Regions from separate parts of the Erwinia sp. 009765445 genome, predicted to be linked through region 1. Evidence: predicted binding sites of a transcription regulator. Region 1 holds the regulator's gene; each other region holds the start of a gene.
What was found. The regulator PhoB, encoded in region 1, activates phosphate uptake and scavenging genes when phosphate is short. The targets are predictions, from matches to a motif close to CTGTCATAAAACTGNCNNAT.
Positions count from the first base shown of each region.

Region 2: the regulator PhoB is predicted to act here: its motif matches at 1,457-1,476, upstream of rbsK (ribokinase).
Region 3: the regulator PhoB is predicted to act here: its motif matches at 1,947-1,966, upstream of pstS (phosphate ABC transporter substrate-binding protein PstS).

Region 1 is NZ_JBYUWC010000015.1:72,006-75,283, reverse strand. It holds gene AC3Y5R_RS16935 (AAA family ATPase) at 1-76, opposite strand, end outside; gene sbcD (exonuclease subunit SbcD) at 73-1,296, opposite strand; gene phoB (phosphate response regulator transcription factor PhoB) at 1,498-2,187, shown strand; gene phoR (phosphate regulon sensor histidine kinase PhoR) at 2,211-3,278, shown strand, end outside.
Region 2 is NZ_JBYUWC010000003.1:251,929-255,206, forward strand. It holds gene fucP (L-fucose:H+ symporter permease) at 1-472, opposite strand, end outside; gene rbsK (ribokinase) at 482-1,396, opposite strand; gene deoC (deoxyribose-phosphate aldolase) at 1,581-2,261, shown strand; gene deoR (DNA-binding transcriptional repressor DeoR) at 2,285-3,049, shown strand; gene AC3Y5R_RS04595 (2-hydroxyacid dehydrogenase) at 3,114-3,278, opposite strand, start outside.
Region 3 is NZ_JBYUWC010000021.1:164-3,441, reverse strand. It holds gene pstC (phosphate ABC transporter permease PstC) at 1-751, opposite strand, end outside; gene pstS (phosphate ABC transporter substrate-binding protein PstS) at 834-1,874, opposite strand; partial or broken gene AC3Y5R_RS20055 (IS6 family transposase) at 2,164-2,671, shown strand; partial or broken gene tnpC (IS66 family transposase) at 2,758-3,278, shown strand, end outside.

The sequences.
Region 1 (3,278 bases):
GCTCGGCGGTGAAATCAATTTTCCATTCGCCCTTCAGCGAGTTGAGGTTTTTAAACCGCAGCGTCAGGATCTTCACAGCTGTTCCTCGTCATCAATTTCGGCCAGCGTCTGGTTGAACAGCAGGGTGGCTCGGGCCAGCCGCTCCGGCTCTTCATCGGTTTCCATCGCCAGACGACGGGTGAAGACTTCCTCCACGCTCAGCTCACTCAGCGTTTCATTATTTTGACGGTCAATGGCCTGCTCGCGCTGTTCACGGCTGCGGCGCAGCAGCACAACTTCCACAGGCAGTTCCAGCGTCATCTCCTGAATACGACGTTGCAGATCGTTCAGCCATGCGCCGGTGACAATTTCGATATCCAGCCACACCGTTTTGCCATCTTCGCGCGGTTGGATCTCCGCCAGCTGGTTTTCGATCTCCTCCAGCGAGCCTTTAATCATCTGCATTGGCTGGAATAACGGGATATTCAGCGGTTGCACGCTGCTCAGCTTGCCGTCGGTGAACCCGACCAGAAAGACGCTTTTCTCCTTACCCAGCTCGTCAAAGCTGAGTGGGATCGGCGAACCGCTGTAGCGGATATGTTCAGTGTTGGCGATGCGTTGTGCACGGTGAATATGTCCCAGCGCGATGTAATCTGCTGGTGGGAAGGCCTGCGCGGGAAAAGCATCCAGCGTGCCGATATAGATATCGCGCACCGCGTCACTTTTGGTCACGCCCATCGTGGTCAGATGCCCGGTGGCAATGATCGGCAGCGGCAGGTCCATCGCCTCCCGCTGAGCCTGCGCTTCCTGCCAGCACTGCTGGTAATGGATGGTGATCGCTTCCAGCAGGGTTTGCTGTTTTTCATGACCTGACTGACCCGCCTTACTGGTGGTGATATCTCGCGGGCGCAGATAGGGAATAGCACAGAGCAGGGCACCAGGCTGGCCGTCGCGGGTATTGAGCAGCAGAACCTGTTCACGTGGGTCATCGCTGGCTGCGGCAATCACCCGAGTATTCAGGCAGGCCAGCAGTTCGCGGGATTCGTTCAGCGTGGCGACTGAATCATGGTTGCCGCCGAGGATCACCAGCTGGCATTGGGTCTGCTGCAGCCTGACCACAAAGCGGTTGTACAGCTCGCGGGCGTAGCTGGGCGGCGAGCCGGTATCGAAAATATCGCCTGCCACAATGATGGCATCCACCTGATGGGTTTCAGCCTGCGCCAGCAGCCAGTCCAGAAAGGCCTGGTGCTCTGCGGCCCGGCTCTTGGTGTAGAAAAACTGGCCCAGATGCCAGTCAGCGGTATGAATCACTCGCATGGGATCCCTTCGGTGCGGAAAGCTGATCCGACGATTATAAACAGCCCCGGCAAAAACCCCAGCGCGAAAGGCGTTTGCACCTTCAAAAAAGTGTTATAAAACGGTGTTCTTACCGGTGCTTTTTTCATAAAACTGTCATAAAACTGACGCATAATGACGCCGCAAATCCAGTGACATTCCGTCACAGTAGCAGGAGCAATAATGGCTAAGCGCATTCTGGTGGTCGAAGATGAAGCCCCAATCCGTGAGATGTTGTGTTTCGTTCTGGAGCAAAATGACTATCAACCTATTGAAGCTGAAGATTACGACAGTGCCATCAATCTGCTGATCGAACCCTGGCCTGATTTGATTCTGCTGGACTGGATGCTGCCGGGTGGCTCAGGCATTCAGTTTATTAAACATCTCAAGCGCGAAGCGATGACCCGCGATATCCCGGTGATGATGTTAACCGCGCGTGGTGAAGAAGAAGACCGCGTGCGTGGTCTGGAAGTGGGCGCAGACGATTACATTACCAAACCGTTCTCGCCAAAAGAGCTGGTGGCCCGAATTAAAGCGGTGATGCGCCGTATCTCGCCAATGGCTGTGGAAGAAATGATTGAGATGCAGGGACTGAGCCTGGACCCGTCTTCGCATCGCGTGATGTCCGAGACTCAGCCGCTGGAAATGGGCCCGACGGAATACAAACTGCTGCACTTCTTTATGACTCATCCGGAACGTGTTTACAGCCGCGAACAGTTGCTTAATCACGTATGGGGAACTAACGTGTACGTCGAAGATCGTACCGTTGACGTGCATATTCGCCGCTTGCGTAAAGCGCTGGAAGTCACCGGGCACGATCGTATGGTGCAGACGGTTCGCGGAACAGGTTATCGTTTCTCTGCACGCTACTGATCGTTCGCACTGGAGTCTTAACCGTGTTGGAACGCCTCTCCTGGAAGAGATTGCTGTTTGAGCTGGTGCTTGCCTGCATGCCCGCCCTGGTGCTGGGGCTGCTGGTTGGCTACCTGCCCTGGCTGCTGTTGATTTCCGTGCTGGCCGTATCAGGCTGGCACTTCGCGAATTTACTTCGTTTATCTCACTGGCTGTGGGTTGACCGCAGCATGACCCCTCCTGCCGGACGCGGCAGCTGGGAACCTCTCTTCTATGGCCTTTATCAGATGCAGGCGCGAAATCGTCGGCGTCGCCGCGAGCTGGGCAGCCTGATCAAGCGCTTCCGCAGCGGGGCGGAGTCGTTACCCGACGCGGTGGTGCTGACTACGGAAGAGGGGACGATTTTCTGGTGTAACGGCCTGGCACAGCAGATGCTGGGATTGCGCTGGCCGGAGGATAACGGCCAGAACATCCTCAACCTGCTGCGTTATCCGGAGTTCACCCGCTATCTTCGCCAGCGCGATTTCTCCCGCCCGCTGACCCTGGTGCTGAACAGTCATCGCCATTTGGAATTCCGCGTGATGCCGTACAGCGAAGGCCAGTGGCTGCTGGTAGCGCGCGATGTGACGCAGATGCATCAGTTGGAAGGGGCGCGCCGCAATTTCTTTGCCAACGTCAGCCACGAGCTGCGCACGCCGTTAACGGTGCTACAGGGTTATCTGGAGATGATGGAAGAGTCGGATATGAAGGGCGCGCTTCGCGATAAGGCGCTGCACACCATGCAGGAGCAGACCCGCAGGATGGACGGGTTGGTGAAACAACTGCTGACATTGTCCCGCATTGAAGCGGCACCGGCGCTGGATCTGCAGGAAAAAGTCGACGTGCCGATGATGTTGTGGCTGTTGCAGCGTGAGGCGGAGACGCTCAGTCAGGGACGGCATGAAATTCATTTTAATACCGATCCGAATCTGCGGGTATTCGGCAATGATGAGCAGCTGCGCAGTGCGATTTCAAACCTGGTGTATAACTCGGTAAACCATACGCCAGAAGGCACACGTATTGATATCAGCTGGCTGAAGACGTCGCAGGGAGCGCAGTTTAAGGTGAAGGAT
Region 2 (3,278 bases), on a different contig from region 1:
CTATTGGATAGAAGGTCTGGCTGACGTTCAGGCGCAGCGTGGCATGGTCGCGATGACCAATCATCGAGCTGTAGGTATTGGCGGCGGTTTCCAGGAAGCTCAGGCCAATAGCTATAGCGAAGATCGCCGCGAGGAACATGGTGTAAGTTGCCATGTGCGAGGCAGGATAGAACAGCACGCAGCCAGCGATATACAGCGCCAGCCCCAGCAGTATCGCCACCTTGTAACTGGTACTGCGGATCACCAGCGAGGCCGGGATCGCAATCAGGAAGTAGCCACCGTAGAAGGCACTCTGCACCAGGGCACTGGCAAAATCACTTAGGGCGAAGACACTCTTGAACTGGGTGATCAAAATATCATTCAGGCTGGCGGCGCAGCCCCACAATGGGAACAGGCAGGACAGCAGAATAAACTGGAACAGCGGAGTCTTATTCAGGTAGCCGTCAGGCTGCTGGACAATGTTCTGGTGCATAGCCAATCCTCAGGCGTTGAGAAAACGTTGAAAAGTATCGGCATCGGGATAGGAGCGCTGGGTTCCCCGACCGGTTACGCTGCAGGCGGCATAAGCCGAAGCAGACTCCATTGCACGGGCAATATCGCCGTGCTCTACCAGGCAGTGGGCAAAGCAGCCGATAAAGGCATCCCCTGCTCCGCTGGTGTCCACGGCTTTGACCGGCGTCGGGCTGACGCGATGGACGGTGTCTCCCTGCATCCATACCGAACCTCGGCTGCCCAGAGTGATAATCAGGTTCTTCAGGCCACGGGCCAGCAGCATCTGCCCGGCGCGCAGCACTTCCTCTTCGCTGCCGACTGGCAGGCCGGTGAGGATCTCCAGCTCGGTTTCATTCGGCATAAAAAAGTCGCACTGGCAGGCATAATCGATATCCAACCCGGCAACCGCCGGGGCCGGATTGAGGATCACCTGAATATCGTTCTGGCGGGCAAAATCGATGGCGTAATAAACCGTGGGTAGCGGGATCTCCAGTTGCAGCACTATCAGGCGGCAACACTTCAGGTCCGCTGCGGCAGCATCAATGTCAGCCTGAGAGAGATGCGCGTTAGCCCCTTTGATGATCAGGATGCGGTTCTGCGACTGGTCATCGACAAAAATCGGCGCCACGCCGCTGGAAGTTCCTGCTGCAACAGTCACATGGCGGGTTTCCACGCCAAACTGCTGCAGATTTTTCACCGTGTTTTCAGCAAACAGATCTTCGCCCACTTTGCTGACCATCATCACCGCAGCGCCGAGCTTTGCTGCTGCCACAGCCTGATTGGCCCCTTTGCCGCCGCAGCCCAGAGCGAAATCGGGGGCTTCCAGCGTCTCGCCGGCTTTAGGCATGCTGTTGGTGTAGGTGATCAGGTCGACCATATTCGAGCCGATAACGGCAATATCCATTGTGATTCCCCCTGTAAATTTCGCTCATTAAATGTTGTAGAAATAACAATAACAACGATCATATGTGAATTTTGTGACAGCCCTCTCACGTTAAAAATTCCAGATAAAGGCCATAAACAAGGCATTGACGGCAAGTGAGAAATGTTATTATTTTAACATTCACATTTACTGCGAGGAGAAGATCATGACGTTATCCACCCGTGACTATGCCAGCTTTATCGACCACACCTTGCTGGCTGCCGATGCCACTACTCAGCAAATTGACCGGTTGTGTGAAGAAGCGCTGCAGCACAATTTCTATGCAGTTTGCGTGAATTCCGGCTACGTCCCGCTGGCCGCGGAAAAGCTGAAGGGCAGTAACGTCAGGGTCTGTTCAGTGATCGGATTTCCGCTGGGGGCCGGGTTGACCCGCGCCAAAGCCTTTGAGGCGCAAGCCGCAATCGAGGCCGGCGCGCAGGAGATCGATATGGTGATTAACGTCGGCTGGCTGAAAAGCGGTGAGATACAGGCGGTCACGGCTGACATACAGGCGGTGCGGGAGGTTTGCGGCCCGATCCCATTGAAGGTAATATTGGAAACCTGCCTGCTCAGCGAGGCGCAAATCATTAAAATCTGTGAAATTTGTCGGGAGCTGAGGGTCGCCTTCGTGAAAACCTCTACCGGCTTCAGCACCGGCGGAGCGCGCGAAGAGCACGTTCGCCTGATGCATGAAACGGTCGGGCCGGAGGTGAAAGTGAAAGCATCAGGCGCAGTTCGTGACCGGCATACCGCAGAAATCATGATCCAGGCGGGTGCCAGCCGCATTGGCACCAGCTCCGGCGTCACCATCGTGCAGGACAGCAGCGCTACCGGCGAAGGCTATTAACCGATCATCAGGAATCACCGACCATGGAAACCCGGCGCGACGAGCGCGTAAAAAAACTGGCGCACGCGCTGCAGCGAACCGACAAGATCCACCTGAAAGAGGCGGCGCAGCTGCTTGGCGTTTCCGAGATGACCATCCGCCGCGATATCAGCGAACAGCCTTCTGCGGTGGTGCTGCTTGGCGGGTATATCGTCAGCGATCCGAAAAACAGCCAGGGTCACTACTTTGTTACCGATCAGCAGACCCACAACGTGGAGAAGAAGCGCCGGTTAGGTCAGCTGGCGGCGGCACTCATCCAGCCTGGTGACACGGTATTTTTTGACTGCGGCACCACCATGCCATGGGTCGTGGATGCCATCGACGGCGAACTGGAATTTATCGCTATCTGCTGCGCGATGAACACCTTCCTTGCCCTGAAAGAAAAACCCGCCTGTAAGGTGATCCTGAACGGCGGGGAATTTCACGCGGATAATGCGATTTTCACCCCGCTGGGACAGGGTTCAGTGATGGACAGCCTCTGTCCGGGCAAGGCGTTTATCTCCGCTGCAGGCATTGATGCTGAACAGGGCGCTACCTGCTACAACCTCAACGAATTGCCGATGAAGCATCAGGCGCTGCAGCGCGCCCGCCAGAAAATTCTGGTGGCCGACAGCAGCAAGTTCGGTAAAGTCCTGCCCGCCCGCATCGGCGAACTCAGCGTGTTTGACCGGCTTATCAGCGATGAAGCCGCGCCGAAAAAGCTGGCGCAGCACCTGGCACAGTTGGGAATGGACCACTTACACTCCTGAGCCGGGAGGGTACGCCAGGCCCGGTTCTTCACCGTCGCGTGCTCTCCTGAGCCTGATGGGCACGTCAGGCCCAGCGGTTAAGGATCTCTTCGCCGTCGCGCAGGCGGCGCAGGTTCTCGCAAACGCCCGCCACATTGCCGTTCAGTGAATTATCCGTGACGCCGCCAATGTGCGGCGTTGCCACCACGTTGTACTGGAACAGGTCATCTTCCGGATCCGGCGGTTCCTG
Region 3 (3,278 bases), on a different contig from region 1:
TACCGATGATAAAGGTCACCGCCATGGTTTCCCCGAGAGCGCGACCGAGGCCCAGCATCACGCCACCAATCACCCCGTTTTTGGTGAACGGCAACACGATGCGCCAGATCACTTCCCAGGTGGTACAACCGATGCCGTAAGCGGACTCTTTCATCATCACCGGCGTCTGTTCGAAAACGTCACGCATCACTGAGGCGATGTAAGGAATGATCATAATCGCCAGGATAATCCCGGCAGCGAGGATCCCGATACCAAACGCCGGGCCAGAGAACAGCGCGCCAACGATTGGAATGTTCGACATCAGGTCGCCCAGCGGGGTCTGGAAATAAGTCGCGAACAGTGGAGCGAAGATAAACAGGCCCCACATGCCGTAGACGATGCTGGGAATAGCCGCCAGCAACTCAATCGCCACGCCAAGAGGGCGGCGCAGCCAGTTTGGCGCCAGTTCCGTCAGGAACAGAGCGATGCCGAAACTGACCGGTACGGCGATAATCAGCGCAATGATGGAAGTGACGATCGTTCCGTAAATCGGAACCAGCGCACCAAATTGTTCATTGGGAGCATCCCAGGTCTTGGTCCACAGGAAGGAGAAGCCAAACTTCTGAATGCTGGGCCAGGAGGAGAAAATGAGCGAAACAATAATGCCACCAAGCAGCAACAGCACAATCAGCGCAGCCAGTTTGACCAGCGCACCGAAAATGATGTCACCCTGCTTACCGGGGGCTTTAAATGTCGGCTTGGTTGCAGCCATAGAATTCTCGATATTGAAAGTGTAAGGGCGGCATCTCTGCCGCCCGAAAGCAAGGACCGGATAATCCGGCCCCTACATCAGCTTAGTACAGGGCTTTACCTGAGCTGTCTTTCACGTTGGTTTTCCAGGCGGCACGGATCTGCTCAACCACGGAATCTGGCAGGGAAGCGTAGTCCAGGCTGTTAGTGGTTTTGCCACCATTTTTGTACGCCCAGTCAAAGAACTTCAGAACTGCTGCGCCCTTCTCGGCATTAGCCTGCTCTTTCTGCACCAGAATGAAGGTGGCGGAAGAGATTGGCCATGCATCAGCACCTTTCTGGAAAGTCAGGTCCTGAGCAAAAGATTCACTCCAGTTTGCGCCTTTCGCCGCGTTGCTGAAGCTCTTCTCGCTTGGCTCTACGGCTTTACCATCAGCATCTACCAGCTTGGTGTAAGCCAGGCTGTTCTGCTTGGCGTAAGCGTATTCTACGTAACCAATTGAACCAGGCAGACGTTGAACGAAAGCGGCCACGCCGTCGTTACCCTTCCCGCCCAGACCGGTTGGCCAGTTGACGGTGTTGCCCACACCAATTTTGCTCTTCCAGTCGCTGTTCACTTTTGCCAGGTAGCTGGTGAACACGAAAGAGGTGCCAGAACCGTCAGCACGGCGAACCACGTTGATGTTGCTGTCAGGCAGCTTCACGCCCGGGTTCAGCTTGGTGATTGCCGGGTCGTTCCATTTTTTGATGTTGCCCAGGTAGATGTCACCAACGGTTTTACCGTCCAGAATCAGCTGGCCAGATTTGATGCCTGGGATGTTAACAGCCAGTACCACGCCACCGATCACGGTAGGGAACTGGAACAGGCCGTTTTTCTGCAAATCTTCATCTTTCAGCGGCGCATCTGACGCACCAAAGTCGACGGTTTTAGCGATAATCTGCTTAACGCCGCCGGAAGAACCGATACCCTGATAGTTAACCTGTGCTCCGGTAGCTGTGTTGTACACTGCCGCCCACTTGTTATAAACAGGAGCCGGGAAGGTACCGCCTGCGCCAGTCAGGTTAGTGGCCGCGAACGCGGAAACAGCGGTCAGAGAAAGGGCTACAGCTACACATTGAGCCACGGTTTTTTGCATCAGTGTCATGTTCCCTCCAGGGGATTAAAAGTCAGGCTTTATGCCGTTTTTGTATGAATAATGATTGCTGCTGGAGGCAAAATAGGACAGTTTAGTGACAGTAAAATGTACGAAATATTACAGATTTATGACATAAACGGCAGTTTAAAACTGTTCTGCTACCGCGCTTTCAACCATGCCATAAAGTCATCAATAAATACGCGCGTTTTCAGCGGCAGCAGGCTGCTGGGCAACGTAGAGATAATGGCAGAGCGTGGCGTCATCGTTGACCACTCCCCCTGCACCGGGGGTTATCCGCATGGTACCGCTTCTGGATAAGATTTTTCATCGTTATAAACGGCGTCCCTCCGGACGATGGCTAATGGACGAAACGTATATCAGAGTGAAGGGCCAGTGGAAGTATCTCTACCGGGCAGACCATTAATTTCCTGCTGACCGCGAAGCGGGATGCGGCTGCCGCCTTACGTTTATTCCGCAAGGCCATCCGCCAGCACGGCGAACCTGAAGTGGTGACCACTGATAAAAGCGGAGCAAACACCGCTGTCCTCGCAGAGCTGAATGCCGGCAGGGAGAAGGATAACTGTATTAAGGTCAGGCAGAGTAAGTATCTGAACAACCTGGAGGAGCAGAACCACCGCAACATTAAACGCCGGATAAAACTGATGACGGGGTTCAAATTTTTCCGGCGGGCACAGACTATCCTGACGGGTATCGAAAACATCCACATGCCACGCAAAGGGCAGCTTGAGCATCAGCACGGGGACGGTTTGTCCCCGGCAGAACAGTTTTATCTTCTGGCTGCATAAAAAACAGCCAATTACGGATTTTTTGACACCCTGCTGCCCTTAATGCGAAAGAACCCTGCCTGATATTTGCAACAGGGCCTTCTAATGAACTTACCCGGGCCACCCTCAGCCGCTGGTCAGGTGCGGTCAGCGAACTGCTGACGCCGCTGTACGACCTGCTGCGCCAGTATGTGCTGATGCCGGGCAAGGTGCATACCGACGATATCCCGGTGCCGGTGCAGGAGCCGGGCAGCGGCAAAACCCGCACGGCCCGGCTGTGGGTCTACGTGCGGGATGACCGCAACGCCGGGTCGCAGCTGCCGCCGGCAGTCTGGTTCGCTTACTCGCCGGACCGAAGGGGCACACATCCGCAGCAGCATCTTGCCGGGTACAGCGGTATCCTGCAGGCGAATGCGTACGGTGGCTACAATGCGCTTTACGAAGATGGCCGTATTACGGAAGCGGCCTGCATGGCGCATGCCCGGCGAAAAATCCACGACATTCATGTCCGGATACCGACGTCCATCACCACCGAAGCGCTGAGGCGCATCGGTGAACTGTATGCCATCGAAGCGGAGATCCGTGGAAGTCCGGCAGAGACTCGGCTGGAAGTAAGAAGAGCCAGAAC